One region of the Planococcus sp. MB-3u-03 genome, then DNA from elsewhere that is predicted to be linked to it. Evidence: riboswitches for the same ligand, from Rfam matches in the RefSeq annotation. Region 1 holds a riboswitch; each other region holds the start of a gene.
What was found. Region 1 has a riboswitch for S-adenosylmethionine ahead of CW734_RS14870 (O-acetylhomoserine aminocarboxypropyltransferase/cysteine synthase family protein). Riboswitches for the same ligand answer to the same signal wherever they lie in the genome.
Positions count from the first base shown of each region.

Region 1 (4,535 bases):
GGGCAATAGTTGATCCGATTCAAGTTTCAGCTGGCCGATGGATACTGTCGTCATCCGAATCCCTCCTTACGCGTTCTCGAGTACTGCTACTTGGATCGCTTGCTCCAAATCAGCGATTAAATCTTCGTGGTTTTCCAATCCTACAGACAAACGGATCAACTCTTCCGTTACACCGCTGTTTTTCAACTCTTCTGCTGTCAATTGCTGGTGTGTCGTGGACGCCGGATGGATGATCAATGATTTGGCATCGCCGACATTCGCCACGTGCGACCATAAATTAACGCCATCAATCACTTTGCGGCCGGCTTCCCGTCCGCCTTTGATGCCGAAGTTGACGATCGAACCATAGCTGTCTTTCAAATATTTATCAGCAAGTGTTTTGGATGGATGTCCTTCAAGGCCAAGGTAATTGACCCACTCGACTTGCGGATGGTCTTTCAAATATTCCGCGACTTTTTGTGCATTCGTCGCGTGGCGTGGAATCCGTAGATGCAAAGTTTCAAGTCCCTGAAGCAGTGCATGGGCGCTGTCCGCACTGAGCGATGGACCGAAATCGCGCAACAGCTGGACGCGTAATTTCGTCGCGAATGCCGCTTCCGGTACATCGATTCCGAAACGGATGCCGTGGTAGGATTCATCCGGCTCCGTGTAATTCGGAAAGCGCGGGTTGTCCCAGTTAAAGCGTCCGGCGTCGACCGCTACCCCGCCGATTGTCGTCCCGTGGCCGCCGATCCATTTCGTGGCGGAATGGATGACCACGTCTGCACCGAATTCGATCGGGTTGCTGACGAAAGGCGACGCGAATGTATTATCGATCAAAAGCGGTACGCCATTTTCATGTGCGATATTGGCTACTTTCTCGACGTCGAACACGTTCAAACTTGGATTTCCGATAATTTCACCGAACAAGGCTTTCGTTTTGTCCGTGATCGCTGCACGGAAATTTTCAGGGTCGGTGGCATCGACGAATTTTACGTTAATGCCATAGCGCGGTAATGTGTTGGCAAATAGATTATAAGTTCCTCCATATAAATTGCTGTCGGCAACAATTTCATCTCCCGCTTCAGCAATATTCAACACTGAGAATGCAATGGCTGCCATTCCTGAAGACAAAGCTACTGCAGCAGTGCCGCCTTCAAGAAGTGCGACGCGCTGTTCAAACACATCGACTGTCGGATTCATGATGCGTGAGTAGATATTGCCCGCTTCTTTCAAGCCGAATAGGTTTTGTGCGTGTTCGGTATCTTTGAATACATAAGAAGTCGTTTTATGGACCGGTACGCCGCGAGCGCCTGTTACTGGATCCGGTTCTTGGCCGCCGTGTAATAGAAGAGTTTCTGGTTTAAAGTTTGTCATTGTCAATTCCTCCTGTTTTCTGATAGTTTTTTCGGTTTGAGGAGGACACAAAAAGACCCTCTTCAGAAAGAAGAGGGCCGTCATATGCGGATTTGCCTCCTCTTATCTTTCAGCGACGCAAATGCGCGCTGTAGGATTTAGCACCTTTCCAGACATGAGCCTGTTGGTTGCCGGGCATCGTAGGGCCTATTCCTCCGCCTCTCGTGATAAGAGTATTCAGTTATTTTTGCTTGTTGAAAAGTATAGTGGACAGCCTCGGCTAAAGTCAAGCATATTTTCTAAAAATTTTAACTACTATAAATAACTTATCTTCCAAAAATTACATGAAAGCTATTGACTTTTCGCTATTTCGAAATAGAGTAGGAATCAATGAATTGAATAGCTTACATCACTTTCTTATCCAGAGAAATCGAGGGACAGGCCCTATGACGTTTCGGCAGCAGATTCGCAAACCAGCGAAAACTGTGCTAATTCCTGCAAATGCTTCGGCATTTGGAAGATGAGAATGAGATGGTTTCATACTTTGGAGCCCTCTTTTTTCTTGCGCATAAGAAAAAAGAGGGCTTTTTGTTGTTATTTCAAGAAAGTGTTCGTTCGCACTCATTCGAATCGTTATTTGCAGCCACAGGAGGGACACCATGATTCAATTTGAAGCAGTCAAGAAAACTTACGTATCCGGCAAGCAGCAAGTCCATGCACTCAATGGCATCGATTTGACCGTCGAGACCGGCGAAATTTACGGCGTCATCGGATTTAGCGGCGCGGGGAAAAGCTCATTGATCCGCACGGTGAATTTGCTCGAGCGGCCGTCGCAAGGACGCGTGCTCATCCACGGAGAAGATATTTCCACTTTAAGCGCACGCAAAATCCGCGATACGCGAAAAGACATCGGCATGATCTTCCAGCATTTCAATTTGCTGAACTCCAAAACAGTGCACCATAATATCGCGATGCCGCTGCTCCTGGCCAAGACCCCAAAAGCGGAAGTCGACCGGAAAGTGGCGGAACTTTTGGATTTTGTCGGGCTTGCCGACCAAGCGAAAAAATACCCGGATCAATTGTCCGGCGGGCAAAAGCAGCGCATTGGCATTGCGAGAGCACTCGCAACGAACCCTTCGATATTGCTGTGCGATGAAGCAACCTCAGCACTCGACCCGCAGACGACTCAGTCCATACTGGATCTACTGCGCCGCATCAACCAGGAATACAATATCACCATCTTACTCATCACTCACGAAATGGGCGTTATCAGGGAAATTTGCGACAAAGTGGCCGTGCTTGAAGAAGGCCGCGTCATCGAGCAAGGCAGCGTGTTTGAAGTGTTCACCAATCCTCAGCACGCGACGACAAAGCGTTTCGTCCGTTCTGTCATGAACGACGAATTGCCGGATTCGCTGCTTGAGCAGATCCGTTATAACGACGGCACCCGGCCAATATACCGTGTGCAGTTTACCGGGAATTCAGTCGGCCAACCATTCATGTCAAGAGTATCGCGTGAATTCCAGCTCGATTTGAATGTGCTGTTCGGTAACATTACAGAACTCCAAGGCATTCCATACGGCAACTTGATTGTCGAGTTCGACGGCGCACCCGCAGAAATCGACCGGGCACTCGCCTCAATCCGAAACGACAATATTCAAGTAGAGGAGGTTCAGCAACATGCAGGTTGATCAATCGCAAATTTTAGAAGCTTTATGGGAGACGCTTTACATGACGGGTGCATCATTCGTTTTCTCACTATTCATTGGCTTGCCGCTTGGCATCTTGCTGGTCGTCACGAGAAAGGGCCACCTGCTCGAAAATGAAGCCGTATTTAACGTATTGAACATCGTCATTAATATATTCCGCTCGGTTCCGTTCATCATCTTGATGGTCGCCATCATTCCATTGACGCGCGTCATTGTCGGCACATCGATCGGCACGGCCGCCGCCATCGTTCCATTGGTATTTTACGCAGGGCCGTATATCGCCCGCCTTATCGAAAACTCATTGCTTGAAGTCGATAAAGGCGTCATCGAAGCAGCCCAGGCGATGGGCGCTTCTCCCGGCCAGATCATTTTCCGCTTCCTTATCCCAGAAGCGCTCAGCTCCCTTGTCCTGGCATTGACCATCGCCATCGTCGGCTTGATCGGCGCATCCGCCATGGCCGGTGCGATCGGTGGCGGCGGACTCGGCGACTTGGCCATTACTTACGGCTATCAGCGCTTCGACACATTGGTCATGCTCTTGACTGTCGCCATTCTGGTCGTCCTTGTCCAAGGCGTCCAATCACTCGGCAACCTCATGTCCCGCAGAGTGCGCCGGAGCTAAGTTCTTTTATGCACGTCAATCAAATTCAATAAAGCGATTTATTTATTCATCAGCACCACTACTTTAAAAACACATTGGAGGATTTCATCATGAAAAAAATTACAGCTCTTTTAGCAACAGCAGGCGTAGCCGCTCTTCTCACCGCGTGCGGAGATGATAGCTCAGCTGGAGAAACGACGAAAGTGACACTAGGCATCAGCGGATCGGACACGACGATCTGGGATTATGTCGGCGACAAAGCCGCTAAAGAAGGCATCGAGCTCGATATCATCACCTTCTCGGATTATGTTGCGCCGAACTTGGCACTCGCTGAAGGCGAACTTGACTTGAATGCTTTCCAGACCATCTCTTATTTCGATGAGTTTGTCGAAGAGCATAATGTCGACATCGTGCCGATCGGCTCTACCGTCATTGCACCGATGGGCTTGTATTCCGATAAATATGAATCGATCGAAGAACTTCCCGAAGGCGCACAAATCGCAATGCCGAACGAAGCGACCAACATGGGCCGTGCATTGCTCCTGCTCGATGAATCCGGGCTCATCACGTTATCCGACGATGCCGGGTTGACCGGAACGGAAGAAGACATCATCGACAACCCGAAAAATATCGAAGTTGTCCCGATGACTTCCGCCCATACGCCTCGCGCTATGGCTGACGTCGCTGCTTCCATCGTCAATAACGGCATCGCAGTCGACGCAGGCTTGAACCCGACAGAAGATCCGATTGCCCGTGAAAGCGATACGGCAAAACCTTATATCAACCTGATCGCCGCACAAGCTGGCGAAGAAGATAACGAAGCGTATCAGCGCATCGTCGAATTGTACCAGGAAGAAGATACAGCTGAGTTTGTCATCGAGCATACAGAA
Region 1 is NZ_CP025135.1:2,728,070-2,732,604, forward strand. Features, by position in the region: gene metX (homoserine O-acetyltransferase MetX) at 1-54, opposite strand, end outside; gene CW734_RS14870 (O-acetylhomoserine aminocarboxypropyltransferase/cysteine synthase family protein) at 67-1,356, opposite strand; SAM riboswitch class I at 1,456-1,569, opposite strand; SAM riboswitch class I at 1,750-1,862, shown strand; gene CW734_RS14875 (methionine ABC transporter ATP-binding protein) at 1,995-3,026, shown strand; gene CW734_RS14880 (methionine ABC transporter permease) at 3,016-3,666, shown strand; gene CW734_RS14885 (MetQ/NlpA family ABC transporter substrate-binding protein) at 3,756-4,535, shown strand, end outside.

Region 2 (4,535 bases), 570 kb from region 1:
AGGAGGGATTGCATGAACGAACAATATCCTGTCATCCAAGGGGCGGAAGCCTTCTTTCTGAAAGGCGGCAGCACCGGCATCCTATTGTGCCACGGGTTTCTCGGCACGCCGCAAAGCGTCAGGGAATTAGGCGAAGCGCTCGGCGAACAAGGCTATACGGTTTCCTGTCCGCGGCTGCCGGGCCATGGCACCCATTTCAAGGAGTTGGAACAATTTTCTTATGAAGACTGGTTCCAGAGTGTTGAGCAGGCTTATTTAGAACTCAAACAAGCGTGCACATCGGTCTTTGTCATCGGGCAATCGATGGGCGGCACCTTGAGCTTGGATCTGGCCAGCCGCCATCCTGAAATCCAGGGCATCGCGTTGATCAATCCGGCGATCGACATCCCGCAGTTTGAAACTTACCGCAGCCGCCCGGCCCATGCTTACGTTACAGAAGATGCGCCCGATATCAAAAAAGCGGATGCGGTGGAAATCACTTACGGGCAAGCACCGGTCAAAGCGTATCAGCAATTGCTTGGCTATATGGATGCTGTCCGCGCAAAGCTCGCCGAAGTCCGCTGCCCGGTCGTTTGTTTCCAGTCGCTTGAAGACCATGTCGTGCCGCCAGCCAACACCGACTATATTCTCGGCAAGGTCGGTTCGGATTACGCGTTCAAGCACGAACTCCATAATTCCTATCACATCGCTTCCATGGACCATGAATTGGATTTCATCGTCGCCAAATCCATTGAATGGATCGAACAGGCGCAGGTCTTGCCGGCTGGAGGGCAAGCGTAAACCAAATCGAATTTTAGCATCATGTAAATAAATTCAATTTCTTCAAAATAATGTTGACAAGCCGGATCAAGGGCCGTAACATGAACTTTACAATTTAATCATCTTATCGAGATTGACTGAGGGACTGGCCCTGAGACGTCAAAGCAGCAGACCGCAACGCGGCACTGTGCTAATTCCTTGTACTGCGCGTACAGAGATAAGAGAGGCGATCGAACGTACGAAACCACTCCTCTTCTTGTCGAAAAGAAGAAGGGGTTTTTTTATTACGTTAAAACCAAGTAAACAGGTAAGATAAATTATTTTTTTGGCGAAGGAGGTGCCTTCAATGGACAAATGGTTTTCGAAATACCGTCGGAGCTTGAGCGGCAGATTGGCGCATCAACACTTCGACGCTTCATTGAAAATCTGGGAACTTGGATAGGCTTTTAGGCAGTTGCATACATAATCGAGGCAACATCATTTTTTCAATCATAAGGAGGAACATCGTGAAAAATATCATCTTTTTACTTATCAGTTTAATTGCACTTATCGGCTTGGCCGGTTGTTCCGGCGGCGAAGCGAGTTCGTCCAATGCTGACGGAGATTCAGAACCAGTGGAAGGCGGGGAGCTGAACGTGGCGATCGGCGCAGATCCGAACACGCTGGACTGGATGTATACGGGAGAAAGTGCCGCACGCAAAATCGGCTGGCATATTTATGAAGGTTTGTTTGCCTTAAACCAGGATTTTGAAGCAGTGCCGTTGCTCGCTGAAGATTATGAAGTGAGCGAAGACGGAAAAACCTACACAATTACCTTGCGTGAAGGCGTAAGCTTCCATAACGGGGAACCAGTAACGGCAGAAGATGCCAAAGCGTCCATCGAACGTTGGCTGAAAGTGTCATCTGTCGGCAAGATCACCAACGACCACGTGGAGTCCGTGGAAGCAGACGGCTCGCAATTGACCATTCAATTGAACAAAGCATACAGTTCTCTGCTTTCTGACTTGGCTGCCCCGAAATCGGCTGCAGTCGTCTTACCGAAAGCAATCGCTGAAGCGGCCGGCGAAAAGCCGCTCGACCATGACCAGTATATCGGCACCGGGCCATTCCAGTTTGATTCGTGGAAGCGCGGCGATGAAATCGTCTTGGCCAAATACGACGACTATGCATCTAGAACCGATGAGACAAGCGGTTTGACGGGAGAGAAAAAAGCGTATGTGGATTCGGTCCATTTCAAGATCGTCAAAGACCCTCAAGTGGTGGTCAATGGCTTGAAAACCGGACTTTACGATTTCGGCGATGAAGTTCCGCTCGATTTGTACGAAGTGATCGAAAGCACGCCGAATATCGAAGCTGGCACCGCCACTAACGGCTATACGGTGTTGACGCCGGATAAATCGGAAGCGCCTTTCGATGACTTGCAAGTACGCCAGGCATTGAACGCTGCACTCGATAAAGAAGCGATTGCCAAAGCAACATACGGCAACGAGGAATTTTACGAATTGGACGGCGCTTTGTTCACGCCGAACCAAACCGCCCTGTATTCGGAAGAAAACACAGACGGCTTCCTGTCCTACGATGTGGATGAAGCGAAACGCTTATTGGAAGAAAGCAGCTACGACGGCGAGCCGATCAAAATTATCTTCTCGAGCGATTCCAACGACTATAAGAAAATTGCCGAGATCGCTGAACAGCAGCTTGAAGCAGCCGGCTTTGCGGTCGAGCTGGAATCCTATGAATGGGCAACATACCTTGAGAAATGGGGAGAGGCTTCCAATTGGGATCTCGTTGTCGTCGGATGGTCCCCGTTCTTCTCGCCGAACCAGGCAGGCATGTTGAGCCAGGATTCGAACAGCAGTGGCTGGTATAACAGTGAGAAATGGCAGGAGCAAATCGCCCAGTGGGCACAAGCGGAATCCGAGGAAGAACGACAGCAGATCCTCGCCGGCTTGAACGAAACGCTGTATGAAGAATTGCCGTTTGAAAAAGTGACGAACATCTCGAACTTGAATGCGCGCACAACCGATATCCACGACTATAGCGAATGGTATGGCCCGCGCTTCTGGAATACGTATAAAACAAATTAACGACGAGCCATCAAACAGGATAACTAAGAGAAGAAAATCGTCAGGAACGATGCTGGCGATTTTCTTCCTTTTATGGAGAAGGGGGAACAAGCAATGCTGAACTACACGATTCGCCGGCTGTTGTCGGTGATTCCCGTCATGCTGGTCGTCAGTGTAATCGTCTTTATGATCGTGCATCTGACTCCCGGCAACCCGGCGTTCCTCATTTTAGGGGAGGACAGTTCACCGGAAGCGATTGCTGATTTGGAGCGTGAACTGGGCTTAGACCAAGCGCTTTATGTCCAATTCTTCAATTGGTTTGCACAAGTCATCACGGGGGATCTCGGAACCTCCGTTTACTCTTCGCAATCGGTGACCTCGCTGATCGCCGAGAATTTCGGGCCGACCTTCAGCTTGATGGCGCTGTCGACGGTGATTTTGCTCGTCATTGCCATTCCGGTGGCGATCCTCATCGTCGCGTTGCGCAAGACTGTCTTGGACCCGATTTTCACATCGGTTTCCTTGTTCGGCGTATCGGTCCCGGAATTCTGGCTCGCGACGCTATTGGTGCTCGGCTTCGGCGTCGCGCTGCCGATCTTTCCGGTGGCCGGTTATGTGCCGTTTGCGGAAGGGGCGGATGCATGGCTTCACCATATTTTGCTGCCATCGTTTGTACTGGCGATCGTTGAGGTGGGCATCATCGCCCGGATGCTGCGCGACAGCATGCTCGATTCGGTCAATCAGGATTACATCAAAACGGCGCGCGCGAAAGGCGTAAAGGAACGTGAAGTATTGATGCGCCATGTCTTCATCAATGCCTTGATCCCAACGACCACGGTGCTCGGCGCTACAGTGGCCGGCTTGCTCGGCGGCACAGTCATCATCGAAACTTTGTTCACGATTCCGGGCATCGGCCAGCTCTTGGTCGATTCCATCCACCGCCGCGATTACCCGGTCGTACAGGGAATTGTGTTGTTCATTGCCGGCATTTATGTGTTCGTCAATCTATTGGTAGATCTGCTGTACACATTCCTCGATCCACGCATCCGCTATGATTGACCATTTGGAAGGAGACGAAACCGATGTTTACTAAGAAAACGAATTTGCTGGCGCTGGCGATGCTATTGATCGTCGCGCTTGCGGCCATCACCGCAAGTTTCTGGCTGCCTTTCTCGCCGGCCGCGATTTCCCCGGAACAGCGCTTGACCGGCCCTTCAGGGGCGCATTGGTTCGGCACGGATGATTTTGGCCGCGACATTTTCTCGCGGACCATCGTCGCGGCCCGGGTGTCCTTGTCTGTCGGCGTCATCGTTGCGGTGCTGTCAACGGTAATCGGCACAGTGATCGGCTTAATCTCCGGCTATTTCCGCAAAGTGGATTTCGTGCTGATGAGAATCATTGACGGCTTTCTGGCGTTTCCGGCACTCATCCTTGCGCTTGCGCTGGTTGCAGCACTTGGCGGCAGCATCACCAATATCATCATCGCTTTGACGCTGGCGTTTTTCCCGGTCATGGCGAGAGTCGTCCGTTCGGCGACGCTGCAAGTGAAAAACCAATCCTATATCGAAGCGGCCCAGACGACCGGATCGAGCCATGCGGTGATCATCGCCAAATACGTATTGCCGAATATTCTGTCCCCGGTTATCGTCCAAAGCACCTTCATTTTCGCGAAAGCGATTTTAGCGGAAGCGGCGCTCAGCTTTCTCGGCG
Region 2 is NZ_CP025135.1:3,302,149-3,306,683, reverse strand. Features, by position in the region: gene CW734_RS17765 (alpha/beta hydrolase) at 13-780, shown strand; SAM riboswitch class I at 881-983, shown strand; gene CW734_RS17760 (ABC transporter substrate-binding protein) at 1,266-2,846, shown strand; gene CW734_RS17755 (ABC transporter permease) at 2,940-3,884, shown strand; gene CW734_RS17750 (ABC transporter permease) at 3,908-4,535, shown strand, end outside.
Region 2: another riboswitch for S-adenosylmethionine. It lies ahead of CW734_RS17760 (ABC transporter substrate-binding protein); the one in region 1 lies ahead of CW734_RS14870 (O-acetylhomoserine aminocarboxypropyltransferase/cysteine synthase family protein).

Region 3 (4,535 bases), 860 kb from region 1:
GTGACAAAGATGCGCACGGCGACGACTTTGCGGTCTTCGGCGAGCGTGAAATAATGTGTGATGTTTTCCGGTACGGAAATCAAGTCGCCCGGAGTCAGGTGGACTTCGAAAAAGCGCTCGTCTTTGCCTTGGATGATGAAGACGCCGTGGCCGCTGACGATATAGCGAACTTCATCGTCTGTGTGGATATGCTTGCGTTGGAAGTTTTTCAAAAGCTCGTCCAATTTCGGGTTCGAGTCGGACAAAGATATGACGTCTGCCGCTTTGTAGCCGCGGCGCGCCGAGATGTCATCAATTTCTGAACGGAATGCTTCAAGGATCTGTTCTTTTTCCTCGTCGCTCAAGTCGAATTTCTCGCGCAATGGCTCCGGCAATTTATGGATATCCCAATGCTCGTAGACGACTTCCTGGCTTTCGAGAAATGCGGCAACCTCTTGCTGGGCTTCGATTGTTTCTTCTGTTCCTTGAATTTTAATGATGGCCATGATGAATCTTCCTCTCTTGTTTTAGGATTTGAATTGGCGGAGCGCCAGTTGATATTGAAATAAAAATTCGCTCGCTTCAAGCAGTTTTTTCGCTTCAAAAGCATCTTTCCCCCACACGGTGATGCCGTGGTTACGGATCAGGACGGCGCCTTTATCGGCGTTGACGAAGTTTTGGAATTCATTTGCGAGCCTTGGAATGTCGGCGTAGTTCGGAATGATCGGGATCGTTAGCTTGGCGTCTTGTTCCCATAAGCCGAAAGCTTTGATCAGTTCCTGTCCTTGAAATTGGATGAACCCGCCATCCCCATAGAGCTCGGAGATGACGTTGTTTGCAATGGTATGGACATGCAAACTGCAGCCGGCTGATGTTTCTGAATAAATGGCTTGGTGCAGCAATGTTTCGGCTGAAGGCTTAAGATTGCTATCTTGTGTCGGCTGCCCGTTTTTGTCGACGAGCAGGAAATCTTCGGCTGTTTCTTTGTATTTGTCTTTGCCGCTGGCAGTGACAAGAAATTCGAGCGGCTCATCTGATACTTTGATCGCCAAATTGCCGCTCGTACCCATAAACCAGTCGCGCGCAGCGAGCGATCGCTTCACTTCGGCAAGTTCTTGCCAGCGGGTTTCGTAAGCACTCATGAAATCACCCCTAGCTTGGCGTCGAGAATATCCGTCACGTCGTGGAAGCTTTTGAAGGCTTCATATGCAATGCCGAGCTCCTCGCATTTGTCGATCAGAAAATCCCTGGCGATGACGAGGTCTGCTTGCTTGGCGGCTTGCAGGTCGGTAATCGAATCACCGATGACGATGCTCGTCGATTGCTCCGACATGATGCGACGCATGACGGATGGTTTGCAGCAGCCACAGCCTTGACTGTCACACTGTTCGTCGCAGCCGTGTGGGAAACGGATATGGATCTTGTCATTCGAGAAATCCGCTTCGTTACAATAAATTCCAGCGAATGGACCGTATGGCTCGAGCAATGGATAGACGAAAAAGTCGATGCCTCCGCTGACGATATAGAGCGGGATGTCGTGGCGTTTCGTGTAGGCGACAAAATCGGCGAAGCCTTCACGGATTTCCGCTTGGTCGAGCGTGTAGGCGATGATTTGTTGTTTGGCGGAAGAAGGCAGCAAGGAAAACATTTGCTGGACGCCTTCACGTATGGAAATGCGCTGATCAAGAATTTGATCTTTTATCGGCGACCAACCCGGCGGATCAAACTGTTTCATAATGGCGATCAAATTATCGCGGGAAGTCACCGTTCCGTCGAAGTCGCAAAATATTACCGGTTTGTTCATACGGTCTCACCCCATAATGCTAAAGCTTTTTGTAATTCTTCTTGGTGTTTGGCGGCTTCTGTTAAAGGCTGTCCTTGAAGGGCGGCGTCGATCGCTTGGCGGAATGCTTTTCCGCCGGCAGCAGCGCCGTCCGGATGGCCATGGACGCCGCCTCCGGCATTGATGATGCTGTCGATGCCGTAGTCTTCCAAAAGCAAGGGCACGAGTGCCGGGTGGATGCCGGCAGATGGCACCGGGAAGCTGCGATTTAATGGACTGTTGCTGACTAGTTCGCGCCCGAGCTGCAATGCCGTTTGTTTCTCGAGTGCCACACTGCCGTAAGGGGATGGGAATAAGCTAAAGTCGGCTCCGGCTAGTCGTGTCAGTTTGCCAAGTGCCAGCGCCGTGGAAACGCCGTAAAAATCAGATGACGTGTAGGCGCCGCTGAATGCGGGATGTGCCATCAGCGGGAGTGCCACTTCTTCGTCTTCAGCCAGTTCCTGCAAGACGTCGAATCCGTAGGCATGGACATTGAACAATAAAGCATCCGCCCCGAGTTCACGTGCCCGCCGCGCCTTGTCGCGCAAGCTCGACGTCCGTCCGGATAAATTGACGGCATAGAGCGTGCGATGGCCGGTTTCTGCGTACACTTCGTCCAACACACGACGTGCTGCTAGGATGCGCTTGTCAAACGGCGTCAGCGGGTTGTCGAATAAAATCTCATCGTCTTTCACCAAATCGACGCCGCCGAGTGCCTGTTGACGGAGTTGATCTGATAAATAATCGAGGTCACGTCCGATGACGCCTTTAAAAATGCTCATGGCGAGCGGGCGCCCCGTGACGCCAAGCGTGTCGCGAATGCCGTCAATGCCAAAACGCGGGCCTGGGAACTGGCGGAGCAAGGATTCCTCAAAATCCAAATCAAGTAATTTGATCTCGCCATCGAGCGACAGCTTGCCAAAAACGGTCGTCAGGATGGCTGGCAGATCCGCTGAGAAATTGGCCGCCGGGTAATGGATTTTCAAATGGGCTTGGATGACTCCGTGCTTAGTGGGATGGGTGACGTGCGAGAATTCTTCGACCGACACGACGCGCCCTTTATGCTGTTGCAATTGCTGCTGCTCGAGCAATGGCAAATCGGTCCACGATCCAACCGTCAAACCGAGTGCAATGGCTTCTGCTTTTTTTTCGAATGAACCGGCTTTGCCGAATAATTGATATGTTGCGATAACACCGCTCATGAATAACCCTCCTGCTTAGTGGACATAAAAAAACCTCTTCACAAATAAGAAGAGGTTAAGAATTAACGCCTTCTTATTTCCCAGCCACTCAATTGTGTTGGCTGCAAGAATTAGCACCGTGTCCATGATCGGACCGGTTGCCGGGCTTCGTAGGGCTTGTCCCTCCACCTGCTCTGAATAAGAATAGAATATAGAATTGTTGGTGTTGCAAAGTAATTCTGATTATTCCATGGCAAGCAGTATCTGTCAACGAAGGAAATCAAAATATCTGAAAAATATCCCCTGGTCATTTCAAGAAGGAGATTCATCCACCCATCGCCACGGGAGTCCACGGAAGATCAGATGGAACTCAGCGACATAGACAACCCGAGTAGCGAACTCGCCTTTAGCGGAAAGATTTTCATTTTTTCAAAATATTTTATTGACAATGAATTCTGAATCATGCTAGCATTCGTTTCAGAACTTCATAAATGTTGCATAGCAAACTCTTATCAAGAGCAGGCAGAGGGAAATGGCCCGATGACGCCCAGCAACCGACCGTAATACCGTTGTGAGACGGGGCGCTTTGGCGCCGGGAACACTCCCGCAAGGCACGGTGCTAATTCCATCAGAAATGTACATTTCTGAAAGATAAGAGGCATGGGATCTCTTATTCTGCGCCTCTTTCTTTCGGGAAAGAGGCTTTTTATTATTCTACAGAAAAGAGGCAAATAATATATGACACTTACAGCATCATCTACATACAAAGCATTGACTGAACAACAAGCGATTCAGCTGGCACATGAGCTGGGCGTTTTTGCCCCTGAAGCTGCATTGCAAAGTGAAGAAATCGGAGATGGCAACTTGAATTACGTATTCCGCATCAGCGATTCTGCGAACGGGCAAGGGCTCATCATCAAGCAAGCTTTGCCTTATGCGAAAGTCGTCGGCGAAAGCTGGCCGCTGACGCTTCACCGGGCGACCATTGAAGCGAATGCCTTGAAGCTGCACGGCAAGCTCGCAAAAGGCCATGTGCCAAAAGTGTATGCGACGGATGCTGCGCTTGCTGTCACGGTCATGGAAGACTTGTCGCATTTGACAATTTTGCGCAACGGCTTGATTGACGGCAAGCATTACCCGAAGCTTGCGGAACATATCGGCGGCTATTTGGCGCACACTTTGTTCCACACCTCGGATTTCGGCTTGCATCCGTTCGAGAAAAAGCGGCTTGCGGCTGAGTTCTCCAATCCGGAGCTGTGCAAAATCACGGAAGACCTGATTTTCACCGATCCGTTTTTCGACCACGAGACGAATGACTTTGAAGAGCCGCTGCGCGAAGAGGTTCAGACGATTTGGAACAATGAGCCGCTGAAATTCGAAGTGGCTAAACTGAAGCGCAGCTTTTTGACGGAAGCGGAAGCACTTTTGCATGGCGATCTGCACACCGGCAGTATTTTCGTCGATGAGCAACAAACAAAAGTGATCGATCCGGAGTTCGCCTTTTACGGGCCGATCGGTTTTGATATCGGATTGTTCCTCGCCAATTTGATCGT
Region 3 is NZ_CP025135.1:204,982-209,516, forward strand. Features, by position in the region: gene CW734_RS02305 (1,2-dihydroxy-3-keto-5-methylthiopentene dioxygenase) at 1-485, opposite strand, end outside; gene CW734_RS02310 (methylthioribulose 1-phosphate dehydratase) at 507-1,121, opposite strand; gene CW734_RS02315 (2-hydroxy-3-keto-5-methylthiopentenyl-1-phosphate phosphatase) at 1,118-1,783, opposite strand; gene CW734_RS02320 (2,3-diketo-5-methylthiopentyl-1-phosphate enolase) at 1,780-3,003, opposite strand; SAM riboswitch class I at 3,074-3,187, opposite strand; SAM riboswitch class I at 3,489-3,640, shown strand; gene mtnK (S-methyl-5-thioribose kinase) at 3,721-4,535, shown strand, end outside.
Region 3: another riboswitch for S-adenosylmethionine. It lies ahead of CW734_RS02320 (2,3-diketo-5-methylthiopentyl-1-phosphate enolase); the one in region 1 lies ahead of CW734_RS14870 (O-acetylhomoserine aminocarboxypropyltransferase/cysteine synthase family protein).

Region 4 (4,535 bases), 1.5 Mb from region 1:
ACCGAAGATGTGGAATGGCAATAGCGGGATTATGATGTATGAAATAACTTTTTCAATGATCTCCTGGAACTCTTCGAAGAATGATGCCATCGTCTTGCTTCCTGTAGAAGCCATGCCGATTCCGAGCAAGAACGCCAAAATCAAGGCGCTCATCACGCCGAATAATTGCGGAATTTCCAGTTCAATGAAGCTTGAAGCAAGCGCATTTGCCGGGTCATCCAAGTTGTTCAGCGAACCGCCTTCCATCAAATTAGGCAAAATGGAAGAAGCTACGATAAAGGCCAGGACGCCTGCCACGATAGTGGATAGATACGCGACTGCAGTCGCAAGGCCCAATAATTTCCCCGAACCTTTGCCGAGTTTTGCAATACCTGGTGCAATAAAACCGAGAATGATCAATGGCACGATAAAATTCAAGAACCCTCCGAAAATTCCTGTGAACGTAGCAAATACACGGACGAGCGCTTCTGGCGCAACAGAGCCGATGAGTACGCCAAGCACGATGGCCAGCACAATCCGCGGCAGCAAACCGAATTGAAATTTCATAATCTTGTCCTCCCTGTGAAAACAGTTGTTTATTCGTTATTATGTGAAATTACCATAGTTTTCGAAAAGCTAATAGCTTTTTCCTAAATCACGTAATATTTTTATTATTTCGAAAAAATAATAAAATGTTTTGAAGGATTGCTGAAAGTGTTTTATTCCGCAAGCTCTTCCGTTCCCCCCCTGTTTTTCAACATAAAAAAACGCGATGCATTCCTCTCGGGAATGCATCGCGTTTTATGGTTTATTGTTCAACAGGAATGACAGCGCCGTCCCATTCTTCAAGGATGAAGTCTTGGATTTCTTGTGAAGTCAAGACTTCGACTAGTGCTTGAATGTCTTCGTTTTCTTCATCACCGGATTGAACGACGATCAGGTTGGCATAAGGAGAATCCGAACCTTCAAGTGCGATTGAATCTTCCATCGGCTTCAAGCCTGCATCGATAGCATAGTTGGCGTTGATGAATACTGCATCGCCTTCATTTGCTTCGTACATTTGCACGAGTAGCGCCGGTTCGTATTCTGTCTCGAACTGGATGTTTTTCTCGTTTTCAACGATGTCGCTGACTTCAGCTGTTGTTTTGTCAACATTTTCATCAAGCTTGATCAATCCTTCTGCTTCAAGAATTGACAGCATACGACCGTGCTCCGCGACAGAGTTGCTCATAAGAATCGTTCCATCTTGTGGAATCTCATCCAAAGACGCAATGTCTTTTGAGTAGATGCCCATTGGCTCGATGTGGACCGCGCCAGCATTGGCGAAGTCATATCCGTGATCGGCAATTTGTGCTTCCAAATAAGGAATGTGCTGATAATAGTTGGCATCCAGATCCCCTGATTCCAAGTCTTGGTTCGGAAGGATATAATCCTGGTATGTTTCGATTTCAAGCTCAATTCCTTGTTCTGCAAGGATTGGTTTTGCCTGTTCTAAAATCTCTCCGTGAGGCACGTTAGAAGCGCCGACTGTCAACGTGCTTGTTTCTTCGCCTTCTGAACCGCCGCCGTTGCTTTCTTCAGCGCCGCAAGCCGATAACGCCAATACTGCTGCAAATGAACCGAATACTAATTTTTTCATTACAAAATTCCCCTTTTCTTCTATTAAATGTAGTTTTATATAATACCGGGCAATGACTGCCCCTTTTTATTTAATCGATCCGCCCAAGACGGCTTAGCGTTTATCGGCTCTGCTGGTCAAGAAGTCACCGACAAATTGGACGGCGAAGACGATGACCAAAATCAAGATCGTCGAGACGAGAGTTACGTCTTCGCGGCTTCGTTGGAACCCGTCCAAGAACGCGAGCGTCCCGAGCCCTCCAGCGCCGATGATGCCTGCCATGGCGGTATAGCCAACCAAGGCGATGGCGGTTACGGTGATTCCGGAAATCAAAGCGGGTTTTGATTCAGGCAGCAGCACTTTGCGGATAATCGTCCACGTCGTCGCTCCCATCGAGCGCGCGGCTTCGATGACGCCTTTGTCGATTTCTTTCAAGGCGATCAGCACCATGCGGGCATAGAATGGAGCTGCCCCGATGATCAATGCCGGGAGTGCAGCGTTCGGCCCACGGATGCTGCCGATCAGGAATTTCGTGAATGGGATAAGCAAAATGATCAAGATGATAAATGGAATCGAACGGAATATATTAACGAACGCTCCTGATAGCCAGTTGACCACTTTATTCGCCCATAATTGGTTGGGTGCAGTCAAAAACAGGATAACGCCTAGCACGAGCCCGATGATAAAGGTGAACAGCGTGGACACTGCCGTCATGTAAATCGTTTCGAGCGTCGCTTCCCACATAGCTTGCCAATCAACGTTCGGGAACAAATTCTCAAGCATTGCCCATCACCTCCGTCTGTACATCATGCGCACCGAGGAAGGCAAGTGCCTTTGCGATCTCATCTGCTGTTCCCTTCAATTGAAGGATCAGTGTGCCATAAGCACCGCGCTGTGTGTGAGAGATATTGCCGTGGACGATATTGACTTCCACTTTGTATTCCCGGATCAGCTGCGTCAGGATCGGCTGCTCCGCCTGGTCACCGACGAATATCAATTTGACCAATTGCCCTTCCGGATATTGCTCGCGCAAATGGCGGACGGTCTCTGCCGAATCTTCCGTCTCGGTCACTTGGGCAACAAAGCGCTTCGTGATATTTTCCTTCGGATGCTGGAAGACATGCAGCACTTCGCCCAGTTCGACGACGCGGCCGCCTTCCATGACGGCAACCCGATGGCAAATCTTCCGGATGACGTGCATTTCGTGCGTGATCAAGACAATCGTCAAGCCAAGGCGCTTGTTGATGTCGACCAACAAATCCAAAATCGCATCGGTCGTTTGCGGATCGAGTGCCGATGTCGCTTCATCGCAAAGCAAGACTTCAGGGTCATTGGCCAGTGCCCGGGCTATGCCGACGCGCTGCTTCTGCCCGCCGGAAAGCTGGGCTGGATAGGCGTTTTCACGCCCTTCCAAGCCGACCAGTTCAATCAGCTCTGCAGAACGCTTGCGCCGCTCCTCTTTCCCCACTCCGGCAATCTCGAGAGGAAATTCAATGTTCTCCCGCACGGTCCGCGACCACAGCAAATTGAAATGCTGGAAGATCATGCTGACCTTCTGGCGGGCTTTGCGAAGCTTCGGTCCCGAAATCGCCGTGATGTTCTGGCCGTTGATCTCAACAGAACCTTCACTCGGCTTTTCAAGGCCATTCAGCAGGCGGATCAAAGTACTTTTCCCTGCTCCGCTATAGCCGATGATGCCAAAAATCTCGCCTGCCGGCACTGTCAAATCGACATGGTCGACAGCCGTCAAACGCACTTTGCCGGTATCGAATATTTTTGTCAATCCTTTTAACTCAATCATGATTGGGCACTCTCCTAAATCTTTTGCTAATAAAAAAACCTTCCTGCTCAGATAAGCAGAAAGGCACATGTGTAAACACAATAAACCGTTCTCTCATCTTTCAAAGCCTGAACTTTGAGTGACTTGGCACCATTTCATTTTCATGACGGTTGCCGGGCTTCATCGGGCACTTCCCTCCACCTCTCTTTATAAGAGTTACGCTATTAAGTTAATTTCAGAAATTAAATTTATCATGGCTGGCTATATTCGTCAACCGATTTCAATTTCTCATACAAATAAGGCACCGATTGGAAAGCATAGACCTTATCCGTCACTTTGCCATCCTGGGAGATCAGCAGGCATGGCACGCTTTCCACTTCGTAGAGCTCCGCGACTTCCTGTACATAATTCAAATTGGCTTTGCCCATCGGGAGGCCCGGCAAAAGTTCCGCAACTACGCCAAGCATCTTGCTCGCGACTTGGCAGGTGCCGCACATCGGCGTATACAGATAATACGCTGCCACAGGCTGTGTGTTTTTTTCCTTGAGCCATTCTTTATGTGTCCATTCGTTCATAATAGTCATTCCCTGCTACTGGATTTAAGACCTGTACATCGGCTGCGATGAGCACATCGATCAGCTTGCGCAGCGGCGTCGTCGCCACCTCTTTATAACTTCGGTCGATGTGGAAATGGCGGGCTTCCGGAAATTCGCGCTTGATGAGCTTGCGCAGTTTATCGCCGGAAGCGTCCGCATCGACCAGGATGATGATATCCTGACCTTCAAAAGGCAACAGCATTTCCTCGAGTCTTGTAGCACTTACTGTACCATTTGTGCAAAGAATCGTCACGGGTTCTGCAATCAAGGGAGCTATCCGGGTCTTGTCGCTGATCCCTTCAACCACTATCACTTTCTCCATACGTATCCCCCCAGAAAACGATATATGAAAAAAAGCGCCATAAAGAGGCGCTTTCCGAACTTACTCGTTTGTCATTTCTTTATATTCGTCAGCTGACATCAATGCATTGACCTCATCTTCGGAAGGGGCTTCCACAACGACCATCCACGCTTTTTCATAAGGGGATTCGTTGACGAATTCCGGGCTGTCTTCAAGCTCAGAATTGACTTCGACGATTTTGCCGCTGATCGGCGCATACAA
Region 4 is NZ_CP025135.1:1,187,984-1,192,518, reverse strand. Features, by position in the region: gene CW734_RS07190 (dicarboxylate/amino acid:cation symporter) at 1-546, opposite strand, end outside; gene CW734_RS07185 (MetQ/NlpA family ABC transporter substrate-binding protein) at 788-1,618, opposite strand; gene CW734_RS07180 (methionine ABC transporter permease) at 1,712-2,380, opposite strand; gene CW734_RS07175 (methionine ABC transporter ATP-binding protein) at 2,373-3,398, opposite strand; SAM riboswitch class I at 3,489-3,593, opposite strand; gene CW734_RS07170 (thioredoxin family protein) at 3,629-3,952, opposite strand; gene CW734_RS07165 (ribonuclease M5) at 3,933-4,295, opposite strand; gene gcvH (glycine cleavage system protein GcvH) at 4,356-4,535, opposite strand, start outside.
Region 4: another riboswitch for S-adenosylmethionine. It lies ahead of CW734_RS07175 (methionine ABC transporter ATP-binding protein); the one in region 1 lies ahead of CW734_RS14870 (O-acetylhomoserine aminocarboxypropyltransferase/cysteine synthase family protein).